2 regions of the Mesorhizobium sp. M0159 genome follow, and region 1 is predicted to be linked to the other one. Evidence: riboswitches for the same ligand, from Rfam matches in the RefSeq annotation. Region 1 holds a riboswitch; the other holds the start of a gene.

Region 1 (7,799 bases):
GAACTTCATGCGGGCGTCGTCGAACGAGTTGAAGCCGCACTCATAGGCGGAAAGCTTTTCCGGATCGGGGTTGCGATAGGCCACCAGGAAGGGTGCGGCGAGCAGCGCCAGTCCGACGACCAGCGCCACGCCGATGAACAGGACGATGGGCAGGTACGAACTCAACAATGCGTTCATTCTGCAGCTTTCCGTTGCGGCCAATCCACTCTGATTACAGCACCGGACCCACTTGCGGAAGCGTGACAGTTTAACCACTGAACCGTTTTAAGGGGGCTCTATGCTGCAACGCGGCGAGGGTTAGCGCAGCGCTTTCGGCGAAGCAAGTCAAACCTTGTTCAAATCGCGGTGCTGGACGGCATATCCGGGAAAACTGGTCCGATCCGCTCCTGTTTGATTTCCTTCACTTTTTACTCCACTTTTCTCTCCTGACATGGATGCCGCCAAAACCCTGCTAGCATGGCACGGAATCGCAGGTCATTTTCTCTGTCCAAAATCGTCCGGATGCCGCCTTCATGAAGGAAAAAATCTCGCTTGCCATGGCCCGTCGCATCGCGCTGGCGGCACAGGGATTCAATGACCCGCGACCCACCGGTACACCCGACCGCCGGCATCTGGCCCGCGTGCTTGCCCGTACCGGCCTGCTGCAGATCGATTCCGTCAGCGCCGTGGTGCGCGCCCATTATATGCCGCTTTATTCGCGGCTTGGCCCCTACAAGCTGGCGTTGCTCGACAACGCCGCCGTAACGCGCAAGCGCATGGTCTTCGAATATTGGGCGCATGAAGCCTCGTTCTTGCCGGTCGAGACCTATCCGCTGATGCGCTGGCGCATGCAGCGGGCCGAGCGCGGCGACGAAATGTACAGCGGGCTGGCCAAATGGGGCCGCAAGCACGCCGCCTATATCGAAGACATCTATCGCGAGGTCGCCGAACGAGGCCCGATCGCGGCGTCGGCTTTCGAAGGGCAGAAGGGTTCGGGCGGCTGGTGGGGCTGGAGCCATGCCAAGCATGCCTTCGAGTGGCTGTTCTGGGCCGGCCGCATCACCACTGCGCATCGCCGCGGCTTCGAGCGGTTCTACGATCTGCCGGAGCGCGTGCTGCCGCCAACAATACTGAGTCTGCCAACGCCCTCCCCCGAAGACGCTCACCGCGAATTGCTGCGCATCTCCGCCCGCGCCCATGGCGTCGCCACGGCAAGCGACCTGCGCGATTATTTCCGCCTCTCGCCCGCCGACATCAAGGGCCGCATCGAGGAGTTGGTCGAGGCCGGCGACCTGTTGCCGGTGAGCGTCGAAGGCTGGAACAAAACAGCCTATCTCCACAAGGACGCCCGTTTGCCGCGCAAGATCGAGGCGCGCGCGTTGCTCGCGCCGTTCGATCCTGTCGTCTTCGAGCGGTCGCGCACCGAGCGGTTGTTCGACTTCCACTACCGCATCGAGATCTACACGCCGGCCGAAAAGCGCCGGTATGGCTATTACGTGCTGCCGTTCCTGCTCGGCGACAGCATCGTCGGGCGTGTCGACCTCAGGGCCGACCGCCCGGCCGGCGTCTTGCGCGTCCATGCCGCCTATGCGGAGCCCGGCGCCCCGCCGCAAACTGCAGCCGCCCTTTTCGAGGAATTGAAGCAGATGCAGGGCTGGCTCGGGCTTGAGCGCATCGAGGTGACGGCTGCCGGCGACCTCGGCCGGCCGCTCGCGGATATCGCCGCGTCATAGACGTGCGTTGACACGACTACCCCCACAAGCCTAAATCCGTTCCAGACGGTCCCCTGCCCGCAACGGCAAGGGCCAAGAGGGAATGCGGTGCGAAATCTCGATTTCAAATCCGCGGCTGTCCCCGCAACTGTAAGCGACGAGCCTCGGCCGAAAACCACTGGGATGTTCCCGGGAAGGCGGCACCCAGGCGATGACCCGCGAGCCAGGAGACCTGCCGTCTAGGACATAAGAATCCGATCGCCTGGCGGGTTTTCCGGGCAAGGAGCCTGATTTGGAACGCGACAGCAGTTTTCCGGCTGAGACAGCGGATTTATTGTCCGGCCATGGTGATTCCCCGGCCGGCGTTACCGTCATCGTCTGCTCGTCCTGCCGTGACGAGACCGGTTCGGACGCTCATCCGCGCGCCGGCGAACTGCTCGCAGAGGACACGCGCCGCGCCGCTGGCGGCGAAAACATCAAAATCCGCACCGTCGAATGCCTCGGCAATTGCAAGCGCCGGCTCAGCGCGGCCATGCTGCGCGACGGCTGCTGGAGTTACGTCTTCGGTGATCTGACCACGACCAGCGGCGCCGATCTCGTCACCGGGGCAAAGCTGTTCGCCACCTCGACGGATGGGCTCATTCCATGGCGCGGCCGTCCCGATTGCCTGAAGCGCGGCCTGGTTGCCCGCATCCCTCCCCTTGACCTTTGAAGGACCTGACATGACCGCTGCCTCCCTTTCGCGCGTTCCCTGCACCGTGGTCACCGGCTTTCTCGGCGCCGGCAAGACGACGTTGATCCGCCATTTGCTCGAAAACGCCAAAGGCAAGCGCCTGGCCATCATCGTCAACGAGTTCGGCGACATCGGCATCGACGGCGATATCCTGAAGGGCTGCGGCATCGACACCTGCCCCGAGGAAAACATCGTCGAGCTGGCCAATGGTTGCATCTGCTGCACCGTCGCCGATGATTTCGTCCCGGCGCTGGACCAGATCCTGTCGCTGACGCCGAGGGTCGACCACATCCTGATCGAGACATCCGGCCTCGCTTTGCCCAAGCCGCTGGTCCAAGCCTTCCAGTGGCCGTCGGTGAAAAGCCGCGTGACGGTCGACGGCGTCATTGCCGTGGTCGACGGACCGGCGCTGGCTGATGGCCGCGTAGCCAACGACATGGACGCCCTGCAGGCGCAGCGCGCGCAGGACGAGACGCTTGACCATGACGATCCGGTCGAGGAGGTGTTCGAAGACCAGCTCGCTTGCGCCGACCTGATCATATTGTCGAAGAGCGACCTGATGGACGCCGCCGGCTCGGCCCGCGCCAATGCCGTCATCGGCAAGCACGTGGCGCGCGCGGTGAAGATCGTACCGACTTCGCAAGGCAAGGTCGACCCGTCGGTGCTGCTCGGCCTCGGCCTCGCCGTCGAGGACGACATCGAGAACCGCAAGACCCATCACGACGACGAACTCGACCACGAGCATGACGATTTCGATTCGTTCGTCATCGACATCGCGTCGGTGTCCAACCCGGACGAGTTGGCACAGCGCGTCGCCACGGCTGCGGAGGAAGAAAACGTGCTGCGCGTCAAGGGTTTCGTCGAGGTCGGTGGTAAGCCGATGCGGCTCTTGCTGCAGGCGGTCGGTCCGCGCGTCAACCATTATTACGACCGCGCCTGGACCGCAGAAGACGATCGCCGCTCGCGCCTCGTCGTCATCGGACTGAAAGGGCTGAACCGCCCGGCCATCGAGCGTATCCTCGCCGGCTGACAAAGCACGAACCGCGATGCACATCCTCACCACCACATCCGCCTCGCTCGACGATCTCGCCGAGCCTGTCGATCTCAGGCAAACGCCTGCGGATGTCGTGGCGCTGTCCCTCACCGACAGCGACCTGGCCGGGCTGGCGGCGGCGTGGAAGGCAGATGCGCACCGCCTGCCGTCGATGCGGCTCGCCGCCTTGCGCGACCTGCGCCATCCGATGTCCGTCGATCTGTGGATCGACAGCGTCGCCCGCCACGCCAAGGTCATTCTGGTCCGCATCCTCGGCGGCTATGACTGGTGGCGCTATGGCTGCGACCAGCTCGCCGTTATCGCGCGAAATCGCGGTATCAAGCTGGCGCTCCTACCGGGCGAGAGCCACGACGAGGATTTGCGACTGATCGAAGGCTCGACGCTGCCGCGCGAGGAGTTGGACGCCCTGCTTGGCTATTTCCGCGAGGGCGGGCCGGCAAATATGACGGCGCTGGTGCAGAGGCTGGCAAGTCTCGCTGGATCGGGTGCGGCGGTAGCCGAACCTGTTAGCGTGCCAAAGGCGGGATTTTACGAGCCGGGACTGGGGGTCGTAGAACGCGGCGTCCCCCTCCCCCTCGAGGGGAGGGTCCGGCCGCAGGCCGGGGGTGGGGTCCTCTCCGAAGCGCGCCTACACAAAACGTCGCGCACTGCCGTGACGACCCCACCCGGCCCTGCGGGCCACCCTCCCCTCGAGGGGGAGGGGGACGTCGTGCCAATTCTCTTCTACCGTTCGATGCTGCTCGCCGCCGATGTCGCGCCCATCGACGCGCTTTTCGAAGCCCTGCGCCATCGCGGCATGGCTCCCGTGCCTATGTTCGTCTCCAGCCTCAAGGACCCGGCGTCGCTCGCCTTTGTCGAAACCGCGCTCGCAACCCTGAAGCCTGCCGCCACCATCACCGCCACAGCTTTCGCCTCGGGTGCCGAGCCCGGTGTCGAAACCCTGTTCGACCGCGCCGGCGTGCCGGTGTTCCAGGTCATCGTCGCGACCACCCGCCGCGACATCTGGCAAACCAATCAGCGCGGCCTGGCGCCCGCCGACCTTGCCATGCATGTCGTCCTGCCCGAGCTCGACGGCCGCATCCTGGCCGGCGCCATTTCATTCAAGGGCGAAAGCGAAACCGACCCGGCGCTGGCCTTCCGCGCCTTCGCCAACCGGCCTGAGCCCGACCGCGTGGCGCAAGTGGCGAACCGTGTCGAGGCCTTCGTGCGCCTGCAGCGGACGCCGCGTTCGGAGCGCAAGCTCGCCATCCTGATCCCCGACTATCCGAGCGCCCCCGGTCGCACCGGCTACGCGGTTGGTCTCGACGTGCCGTCCAGCGTGCTGGCAATGCTGCACGACCTGAGCGAACAGGGCTACGCCGTTGAAAGGATTCCGCAAACGCCGCGCGAGTTGCTAGAGGTGCTGGAGCGTGGAGGTGAAGGGTTGGGGTTTGAGGACTATCTCGGGTACTCGGCGGAATTGCCTGCTGAAGCGATAGCTGCCGTGACGGCCGCATGGGGGAATGCGGCAGATGAGACAAGTTTGTGCGAGGCACCCCCCTCTGTCCTGCCGGACATCTCCCCCTCAAGGGGGGAGATTGGCAGTTCCGCCACCGGCTCTCCCTTAAGGCCCTCGGTAATTGGCGAAAGCAGAGACAACAGCGCAATCTCCCCCCTTGAGGGGGAGATGTCCGGCAGGACAGAGGGGGGTGTTCAAGCGCCTGCCGCCGCAAAATTCGCCTTCCGCGCAGCCACCTTCGGCAACGTCACCGTGGCACTCGCACCTGACCGCGGGCGCTCAGCCGACCGCCGCGCCGACTATCACGACCCGACGCTGCCGCCGCGCCATGCGCTGGTCGCCTTTGGCCTCTGGCTGCGCAAGTCGCTCGGCATCCATGCAATTGTCCATGTCGGCGCCCATGGCACGCTGGAGTGGCTGCCCGGCAAGACCGTGGCGCTCAGCGAAAACTGCTTTCCCGAGATAGTCACCGGTCCCCTGCCCGTCATCTATCCCTTCATCGTCTCCAACCCGGGAGAGGCAGCGCAGGCCAAGCGGCGCATTGCCGCCGTCACGCTCGGCCATCTGCCGCCGCCGCTGACCGGCGCCGGGCTGGACGAAAACCAGCACAGGCTTGAACGACTGGTTGACGAATATGCCCAGGCCGACGGGCTCGACCGCCGCCGCCGCGACCGCCTGGCGAAGCTGATCGTCGAGACGGCGGAAAAGACCGGCCTCGCCTCAGAGGCAGGCGTCGCCAGGACCGACGCAGCCGACGAGGCCTTGCGCCGCATCGACGCCTGGCTCTGCGATCTCAAGGATTTCGCCATCAAGGACGGCCTGCACATTTACGGCCGCTCGCCGGAAGGCGAGGCTGATCCGGTACGGCGGCAAAGTGCGGCAGCTGAAAAAACCGCGCTGCTTGCCGCCCTCGATGGCCGCCACGTCGCTGCCGGTCCGGCCGGTGCGCCGGCGCGTGGCCGGAGCGATGTGCTGCCCACCGGCCGCAATTTGTTTACCGCCGACCCGCGCACCATGCCGACGCCGACCGCCTATGATCTGGGCAAGGTGGCAGCGGAAGAAGTGGTCCGCAGCTACATGCAATCGCATGGCGACTGGCCGCGCTCGCTGGTCATCGACCTGTGGGGCTCGGCCTCGCTGCGCACCGGCGGTGAGGAGATCGCGCAAGGCCTGGCGCTGATGGGCTGCCGGCCGCAATGGGATTCCGCCACCGGCCGCATCACCGGCATAGATGTGCTGCCGCCGGCAACACTCGGCCGTCCGCGCATCGATGTCACCTGGCGCATATCGGGCCTGTTCCGCGACATGTTCCCGACCCAGATCGCGCTGATCGACGCCGCGGCCAACGCGGTGGCGACCCGCGACGAGGACGCTTCGGAAAACCCGCTCGCCGCTAGGACCCGCATCGACGGCAAGATCAGCCCGCGCATTTTCGGCACCTCGCCGGGCACTTACGGCGCGGGCGTCGAGGACTTGTTGTCGAGCGGCGACTGGGCCGCGCGCGAAGAGATCGGCCGCACCTATCTCGCCGCCACCTCGCACGCCTATGGCGGCTCCGAGGGCAAAGGCATTTCGGCGCCCGGCGCGTTCGAGGATCGCCTCGCCGAGGCCGACCTTCTGGTTCATACCGGCGACGACCCCGGCCGCGACATCCTCGAAGGCTCGGCCGACGTCGCCTTCATCGGCGGCTTTTCGGCAGCGGTTGCCGCGCTCGGCAAAAACGCCGACGTGATCGTCCTCGACACCACGGACCCGCAAAGACCGAAGCCGCGCTCGGTTGGTGAGGCCGTATCCCGGGTAGTTCGCGCCCGCGCGGTCAACCCGCGCTTCATCGCCGGCCAGATGCGTCATGGCCCGCGCGGCGCCTCGGAATTCGCCGAGACCGTCGACCGGCTGGTCGGTTTTGCCGAAACCACAAATGCCATATCAGGCACGCTGATCGAAGCCGTGCACGACGCCTATCTCGGCGACCCCGTGGTCCGCGCCTTCATACTGCGCGAGAACCCGGCGGCGGCGAAAGACATCGCCGAGCGCTTATTGTCGGCACGGCGGCGCGGGCTCTGGCATCCGCTGCGCAATTCGATCGATGACGATCTCGCCGCACTGATTGCCGAAGCGCAAGCTCTGGGAGTGGCGGCATGAACGCTTTCTCGCGCCGTGGCGCCTGCCCTGCCTTGTCGGCGCCGATGCAGACCGGCGATGGGCTGCTGGTGCGGCTCAATCCGGTCGCTGGAGGACTGTTGCCGAAATCGTTGATCGGACTCTGCGAATCTGCCTTGCGCCATGGCAACGGCATCATGGAAGTGACCGCCCGCGGCAGCCTGCAGATCCGCGGCCTGACGCCGGCAAGCGCGCGGCTGCTGGCGATGGAGGTCGATGCGCTCGGCATCGCGGTGCGCACCGGCGTGCCGGTAGAGACCGGCCCGCTGGCCGGGCTCGACCAGGAGGAGATAGCCGACCCGCGCCCAATGGCGCAGCGGATTCGGGCGGCAATTGAGGACGCCGGTGTTACGCAACGGCTTGGCCCGAAGGTGTCGGTGATCGTCGACGGCGGCGGGCAGCTGACAATGTATGCGGTTACGGCCGATGTCAGGCTGGTCGGGGTGCGGGCCGCCGACGGAATTAAGTGGCGGGTATCGCTCGCCGGAGATGCGCAGGGTGCCACGCCGCTGGCGATGTCCGAGGAAGATGCGGCTTGTGACATCGCCGTCGCCATTCTCAGGATGGTTGCCGAAAAGGGCCGCGATGCCCATGCGCGGGATTTGACGGCGAGGCAGCTGAGATCTCTCGCAAGTTGGCGATCCGTCGCGCCCCCCTCTGTCC
Region 2 (7,799 bases), on a different contig from region 1:
CCTGCCTCTGCCCTCAGCAGCGAAGCGCCAGATCGCCGCCGCGTTGGAACGCTTGCCATCGGATGTCAACCGGTGAACAGCGAACCCGGCGGCCAGTGAAGGAACCTGTCATGTATGTACCCGCGCATTTCGATGAACCGAGCCGAGAAGTCCTTTACGAACTGATCGAGAACAGCGCACTTGGCATGCTGATAACCCATGGCCGGAGCGGTCTCGACGCCAATCACATCCCCTTCGAACTCGACACGTCACAGGGAGAAAACGGTACCCTTTACTCCTGCGCGATTAATACACGTGCCGAAGGAAAGTGCACATTCTCGCTCGCGTGACTTATTTCAAAAGATGTGAACGCGTTTTGGCACCATTCACGGCCGACATGCGGCAGCCGGTCACTCACCACATGGTGAGCAACCAGGAAACCCTCCGGCCTACACTTTCTACCGGAGCGCACGTGCTGCATCGACCATGTTCATCAGGGCAGGGCGGACCTCCTCCCATTTGCGTGTTTTGAGGCCACAGTCCGGGTTTACCCACAGTTGGGAATCCGACAGTCGCTCGCGGGCAAGCATGACGAGATCCGAAATTTCGCCGACTTCCGGGACGCGTGGTGAGTGAATGTCGTAGACTCCGGGACCGATTTCGTTCGGATATTTGGAGCTCGTGAAGGCGTCCAGCAGTTCCATCTTCGAGCGCGACGTCTCAATCGAAATGACATCCGCATCCATTTCAGCGATCGCGTCGATGATCTCGTTGAACTCCGAGTAGCACATGTGGGTATGGATTTGAGTCGCGTCCTTTACACCCGTTGAAGCGATCCGGAAGCATTCGACAGCCCAGTCGAGATAGTCGTTCCAATCAGACTGGCGCAGTGGCAATCCTTCGCGAAACGCGGCCTCATCGATCTGGATCATCCTTGCGCCGGACCATTCGAGATCCGTCACCTCGTCGCGGATGGCGAGCGCGATCTGGCGGCATGCTTCGGAGCGGGGTACGTCGTCGCGAACAAAAGACCAGTTGAGAATGGTCACCGGGCCTGTGAGCATTCCCTTCACAGGGTTTTCCGTAAGCGACTGGGCGAACTGCCACCAGCGCAGCGTCATCGGATTGGGCCTCGATACGTCGCCGAAGATGATGGGGGGGCGCACGTAACGCGACCCATAGCTCTGCACCCACGCATGCTGGGTGAAGGCGAAGCCGGACAGCTGCTCGCCGAAATGCTGTACCATGTCGTTTCGTTCGAACTCACCGTGCACCAGCACGTCCAGCCCGATCTCTTCCTGCCAGCGAATTGCAGCCTCGATCTCCTTCTTCAGGAAGGTCTCGTACTCGACATAGCTCAGCTGGCCCTTCGCATGAGCGGCCCGCGCCCTGCGTACCTGCGGCGTCTGCGGGAAGGACCCGATGGTCGTCGTCGGGAACGGCGGCAGCCCGAGCGTGCCGGCCTGGACTCTGGAGCGCTCGGCAAAAGCGCTCTCTCGTCGCTTCATGCTGTCGTCAATGCTGGCGATCCGCCCCTCAACCAGCGGGTCATGGATCTTCGTGGATGTCACGCGAGTGGCGGCAGCCTCGGCAGACGCTTTCAACGCGCCTGCCACCGCATCCCTGCCTTGGGACAGGGCCCGGGCAAGCAACACCAACTCGTCGGTCTTCTGGGCCGCGAAGGCGAGCCACGACCTGATGTCCGCGTCGAGTTCCGTCTCCATGCGGAGGTCGATCGGCACATGCAGCATCGAGCAAGAAGGCGCGATCTCGACGCGGTCCAAGGGCCAGCCGGCGACGATCGGTTTGATGCGGTCGAGAATGGCGGGCAGGTTCGCACGCCAGACGTTGCGGCCATCGATCAAGCCAAGCGAGAGCACCAGATCCTTCGGTGCGAGCCGACCCACCGTTTCCAGCTGCTCGGGAGCGCGCACGAGATCAATATGCAGCCCGGCCAGGGGCAGAGAAACCGCGGTTTCGAGATTGTCTCCCAGCGGCCCGAAATAGGTAGCCAGCATGATCTTCAGCTCGGGCGCGGCTTTCGACAGCTGGCCATAGGCGAATTCGAACGCAGCTCGTTCGTTCGGGTTCAGATCGAGGACAAGCGCTGGCTCATCGATCTGCACCCAGTCGGCTCCAGACAGCTTCAGCCTCTGCAGGAGTTGCTCGTAGACGGGCAGCAGCCGCGGCAGGAGCGCGATGGGATCGAATCCTTCGGCAGGCGATTTCGCCAGCTTGAGGAAGGTGATCGGTCCAAGGATGACTGGGCGTGTGTGAACGCCGAGAGCTTTAGCCTCGATGAAGTAATCGACCGGTTTCGTCGACGAGAGGGCGAACGTCTGATCATCGTTGAGTTCCGGCACAATGTAGTGATAGTTGGTGTCAAACCACTTGGTCATTTCCATCGCGGTTACATCAGACCGATGAGCCGCCTGCTGGTGACCAGCGTGTCGACAATCCTCCGTCTGACCCTGGTTGCCCCGCGCCATTGCGAAGTAGATGTCAAGTGGAACCTCGCCGCTATTCCAGCCGTAACGGGATGGAACGGCGCCGACCATGGCTGCGGTGTCGAGCACATGGTCGTAGAGCGAGAAGTCGTTCGACGGGATTTTCGACACGCCGCGATCGTGCTGCTCCTCCCAGCTAGCGGCACGGAGCGCCTTCGCGGTCGTGAGAAGGTCGGCAGCGGACGATTTTCCGGACCAGTAGCTTTCAAGCGCGAATTTCAGTTCTCGCCGACGACCGAAGCGGGGCACGCCGAGCGTTGCTACAGGAATTTGCTGAGAGATAGTCATGCCAGACCCCGATGGTTGGGGCGTCGGTGACAAGGAAGGCGCTAGCAGGCCGGCACGAACGCCAGGCTGCAGCGGCCACCGAGGCACCCCGCCCGTGGACGTAATTCGCCGTGGCAGGTCTCCTGGCTCGCGGGGTCATAGCCTCTACCCGTCTTCCCAAGGCTATTCGCCTCAGTGACATGAGTGGGGTTGGCTCGCCGCTAACAGTTGCGGGGGCAGCGCCGGCATCGCACCGGCTTCCCTCTTAGCTCCGCTGCGGCAGCGCCGTACGGAGAACCACGACGCGGGAGACAATTACAGCAGTTCGCTTCTTTGTCAACGCCGCATAAAGAAATGTTTATGTCGTTATGTTAAATTTCCGTTGGCACGTTCCAAAGGTCGCCTCGAAAGCGAAAACTGTGGAAGCCTTGAGCGGCCGGTAAATCAAAGCAATGACGCACGGCGCCCTTGTCCAGGAGGATAGGAGTTCGTCGGCTGCCGGCAGCAAACATACCGGCAAGCGCCGTGGTGCTGCTTAGCGCATCATGCGAACCACCTCGGCGTCGAACTTCGGCTCCGAGCTTCCGACCGCTATTCGGCTCAATGGCGAGGCTGTTGCCCATGTGGAAGCTGTTGGCCGTGATGCCCTGGTGATATGACACAACGATTTCGGGGGGAGCACACCGAGGCCAGGCGCAGCGGCGTGTTGCGAAGTGATCGAGGCCAATGTCTCGAACTGCTTGTTCGCAGCCCACCGGCTCAAGGTAACCCGGCTCAAACCACCGGGCCAGCTCAAGTCCTGTCCAAATGAGGCCTGAGCGGCAAATCGTCGTGCACGCGCACGGTTTGGCGTTCGATCTTGTGATGCGTCTTGGGCGGACAATCACCACGGTGCAGCGCGCAGAAGCGGTCCCCAATTGGGAAGCCGAGGGCGGTGAGGGCAAGCCAGCGCCACAGGCGGAAGGGGACTTGGACCTGTTTGCCCTGCTGGACCACAAGTTCGCGACACAGGGCCTCAAGGAGAAGACCAAGAGTGATTATGCGCGGGACCTCGCCAAATTCATCAAAAGCAGCGGGCAGTCAAAGTTCGGCGCCGATTGACATGGAGATAGCCATCGCGGCGGACCGCCCAGGCGGACCGCAAGCCGGAATACAACCGGGTGCAGGCGGCCAAGCTCGTCCACAAGATGGCGTCGGGCACACACCGGCGATGGGAGAGCGGACCGTGGAGTGCAGGAACTTCACGCCTATCCACGCTCCCGTGGACGTGTCCTGCGGCACATCGGCAGCGATATTGAGGAGGCAGTTGAGCTTCTGGTCGAGCACTCTTACCTGCCACTACCTACGCTTAACGTCATCTCGTACTGAAAACGCACCACGCAAGGTCGAGATGTAACATGCGCCCTTCGTGGATGGTTCTAAGCTTCCTCGGGCGCGGTCAATCTGTGATAACGGTCGCTTGGAACCTCCATCACCGCGACGCGATCAAGGTTGGCGTATCGCGCTCGGTAGTAACCTTCTTCCTCCACTTCGGCGAAACTACACTGGGGAACGTCAAAGGTCGCAGCTTCCAATCCGAAGAAAGTCGTAGCGGTTTCTTCATCCAAGAAGTTCCACTCATCTTCTCCGTCGTCATATGTGACGCGAACATAGGAGGCCATGCGCACGGCTTCCTGATCACCCATCTCTGCGATAATGGCATCGCATTCTTTCTTCAGCTTTCCTGAAACCTCACCCTTATCCCAGTCATCCAAAGCCCGATAGATTTCTGGATGATAATACTCTGGAATCTCCTCTACATCGTCACCGATAAGCTCAATGGTGCGGACATATTGCGGATTTATCAAGAGTATTTTGTTGTCAAGACTCCAACAATACAGCCATGGCCTGCTTGTGTTATTTCTACGAAGATTATGAAGTTCCTTCAACTGACGTAAAATCGATTCACGCGCATTTTCATCGATAGGATATTGGCGGCTGCCAACAGTCGTCTTGATTCTGAGCGTGCCGTATCGCGTTTCGGCATCGGCAATTGCAAACGGGCTCGTGCGCCACTCCTCGACATCAATCTTCCAGCCCAGCAGCTCCTCGACCGTGCATTTCAACGTGAGACAAAGATCCTTGATCTGCTCGACGTTCAACTGCGTTTTGCCTGTTTCCCAACGGGCCACAGTCTGTTGCGTCGTTGCCATCTGCTCTGCCAAATCTTTTTGAGTCATGCCCAGTCGAACCCTAAGCTCTCTCATGTTCATAACTCACCTCGCGTGTTCAACACACGCATTGTGGATGAATTAATCTAACACGTCAAGCGTGTTCAAAAATCGCAGCATGTGTTTTTAGGGCGTCTTCGAGGCTCCGGCAGCCGTTCGTGACCACTTGCGCAAGACACAGGGCTGGTACACAGCACGAATGGACGATCAAAATTACTGCTGAAATTCAGATAATTATTGTGGGCGAGTCTGGATCTCTCTGATCGACACGACAGTCGACCATCACCATGATCGGACCGCTTCGTGGCCGCAGGTCAAGTTGCAGCGTCGGTTCGCTGAACTTGTTGGTCGGATCAAGATTGAGCGTTTCAAAATCCGGCTGACGCAGAAGGATGCCCATCAGTCCCCCAATCACAAGAACCAGCTGGCGGACGAGCAAGGCTCCCGAAACACCTTGGACATCCGCCAGTTCGCCCCAAAGCCAGCTTCCCGCCGCCATGCCGCCGTATGTGGCCGTCTGATAGAGAGAGGGCGCGTCCAACCACCCACCGCGGCGCCGAAAGCTGTACTGTGACGTTAAACAGCGAGAATGATTGAATCCAGGCCGCACCGGCTGGCATGAGGTTGAGACACCTCAGCCCAACGTGCTCGCTCCATGCCCGAAAGAAGCAGCTGATCGCCAATACAAAGAACGCACCGCGAATGATCCATTCGTTGGAGAGAACTTCTCGGACCCGCCCGATGAGGAGCGCGCCGCAAATCGCTCCCAGGCCGAAGAAGCCGAGCATCACGCCGTAGGTGACTGCGGTCCCTTTGATCTGTTCGCGAGCGACCAACGGCAGGAGAGCCAAAATGACAACGGCGGTGAGGCCGAAAATGAAACTCCGGCACATCACCTTGAGAAGGTTCGGCGACAAGAGCACGTAACGGAAGCCCGCCGCCATCGCACTGCCGAAAGCCTCCCGCGGCAGCGCTTGTCGTGCCCGTTCGGCTTTCCATCGCAACAGCGCAGCGATCAGAGCGAAGTAGCAAAGGACGTTGAAGAGGAACGCGAAGGCCGCACCGGCTGTGGCCACGATTATGCCGCCAATCGCCGGCCCGATGGTGCGCATGAGATTGTAGCTCATGCCGTTGAGCGCAATCCCGCTTGGCAGGTGTTCGCGAGGCAGGATATCTCCCATGGAGGCTTGCCAAGAGGGATCGTGCAATGCCCAACCACAGCCGATTAGGAAGGTGAGACCCAGAAGGGTCCAGGGTGTCATTCCCCGCATAGGTCAGGAACGCCAGGAAGGCGGATACGCAGACCATCAGCAGTTGCGCAGTCAACATGATCCGGCGACGGTCAAACTTGTCCGCGAGCGCTCCCGCCGCGAGCGAGAAGATCATGTAGGGGAGGGTGGTCGATGACTGGACGAGCGCCACCATTCCATGGGAGGTGGCGATGCTCGTCATCAGCCAAGCTGCCGCCGCACCTTCCACTAGGGTGCCAAGGTTCGAAATGAGTGCAGCCGACCATAGCGAACGGAAGGTCTTGTGCTCAAAAGGAACGAGTGAAGATGTTCTCTTCGCCATTGTGGGAAGCCTCGGGATTGACCGCGGGGCTGGATTTGTTTCGCCTCACTCAACCATGGCCTCGCCGTACAAGCCAAGCTGCCACAGTGCGCGCCTGCTAACCCAGAAAACTTGGCGGCCTTACAGGCATGCGCAGGACGCGCGAAGCCGCTCAAGTCTCCCCAGATGGGTCAGCCATCGAAGACCGGCATCACTTGCCCGTTGAGCGGCTATACGATAATGCTCCGCGCTAAGCAGGAAGCGCCAAAAATTCGAGCGGCGACTTCATTCTCCTATTCAGGAAGGAACTATGAGGCGGCAGACGCGACCATTCACCGTGGAAGTCAAACAAAAGCGCAATTATCAAAAATCCGCACGTTCCATCTGGGGCAATTTCGACATCGCCGCGGCGATGGCCGAGACAACAAAGGAAGTCGAGCCGTTAAATCGTCGGCTTGTTGACTCTACTGTAGTGGTCCTTGATGCTGAACCTTTGCACGAACCGCGAGTGGAGCATTTCATGGCCAATCCTCTGGAAACCGAGTCAGCAGTAGTTAGCGAACCGGCAGACAAAACGGAAACGCCAAAACCGAAGGCGAGAGCGCGGCGGTCGAGGAAGCCAGAAGCTGAGGCGAGCTCGCCTGCCCGCAAGAACGGCGCCAAGCCGATATCCGCAGCCACTGTAGCACCGCCGTCAGCGCGAACAGGCCGAAAGAGCTACTCCGCGAAGGATCGTGCCCAGAAGCTGGCGCAGATCGAGACCTCGATCGGCGGCGGCGCTACTCTCAAGAGTGCGGTGAAGCAAGCCGGCATCTCGGAACAGACATATTATCTTTGGAAGAAGGCGGCGGCGCCGGCGGCGGACAGTGACGGGCTGAAGGATCTCGTCGCGCTCGAGGAAGAAAACAAGCGGCTAAAGAGCCTGCTTGCCGATCGTCTCCGCAAGGAGAATGCGGAACTGAAGAAAAGGCTCGGGCTGGATTAAGGAGGGTGGGCAGCTGGTTCTTGGCTCGCCACCTACAGCAATCGCGCCTGCTCCGCCTTGCGACGCAAATTCTGCCGTGGTCTTGGGCCGATTTGCTGGATGACCAGCCCGGCCGCCAGCGAGCCGAGATCGCCGCAATGCTTTAGGCTGCGGCCTTGCGTGTAGCCGTAGAGGAAGCCGGCAGCGTAGAGGTCGCCGGCGCCTGTCGTGTCGACCAGCTCGCGGACCCTGGTCGCCTCGATGGTGACCGTCTCGTCGCCGCGCACGATCACCGAGCCCCTTTCCGAGCGGGTGACGGCG

The links. Region 1 has a riboswitch for cobalamin ahead of NKJ32_RS29175 (DUF1636 family protein). Riboswitches for the same ligand answer to the same signal wherever they lie in the genome.
Region 2: it holds a riboswitch for cobalamin, as region 1 does, so the genes downstream of both, metE (5-methyltetrahydropteroyltriglutamate--homocysteine S-methyltransferase) here and NKJ32_RS29175 (DUF1636 family protein) in region 1, are expected to answer to the same signal.

Annotation. Positions count from the first base shown of each region.
Region 1 is NZ_JAMYTF010000048.1:104-7,902, reverse strand. Features, by position in the region: gene NKJ32_RS29185 (NADH-quinone oxidoreductase subunit A) at 1-177, opposite strand, end outside; gene NKJ32_RS29180 (winged helix-turn-helix domain-containing protein) at 513-1,712, shown strand; cobalamin riboswitch at 1,742-1,945, shown strand; gene NKJ32_RS29175 (DUF1636 family protein) at 1,984-2,403, shown strand; gene cobW (cobalamin biosynthesis protein CobW) at 2,414-3,454, shown strand; gene NKJ32_RS29165 (cobaltochelatase subunit CobN) at 3,471-7,118, shown strand; partial or broken gene cobG (precorrin-3B synthase) at 7,115-7,799, shown strand, end outside.
Region 2 is NZ_JAMYTF010000060.1:17,263-25,061, reverse strand. Features, by position in the region: gene NKJ32_RS31205 (dihydrodipicolinate synthase family protein) at 1-76, shown strand, start outside; gene NKJ32_RS31200 (FMN-binding negative transcriptional regulator) at 111-329, shown strand; gene metE (5-methyltetrahydropteroyltriglutamate--homocysteine S-methyltransferase) at 438-2,774, opposite strand; cobalamin riboswitch at 2,870-3,070, opposite strand; gene NKJ32_RS31190 (hypothetical protein) at 3,600-3,854, shown strand; gene NKJ32_RS31185 (helix-turn-helix transcriptional regulator) at 4,172-5,005, opposite strand; partial or broken gene NKJ32_RS31180 (MFS transporter) at 5,217-6,535, opposite strand; gene NKJ32_RS31175 (transposase) at 6,825-7,499, shown strand; gene NKJ32_RS31170 (adenosine kinase) at 7,532-7,799, opposite strand, start outside.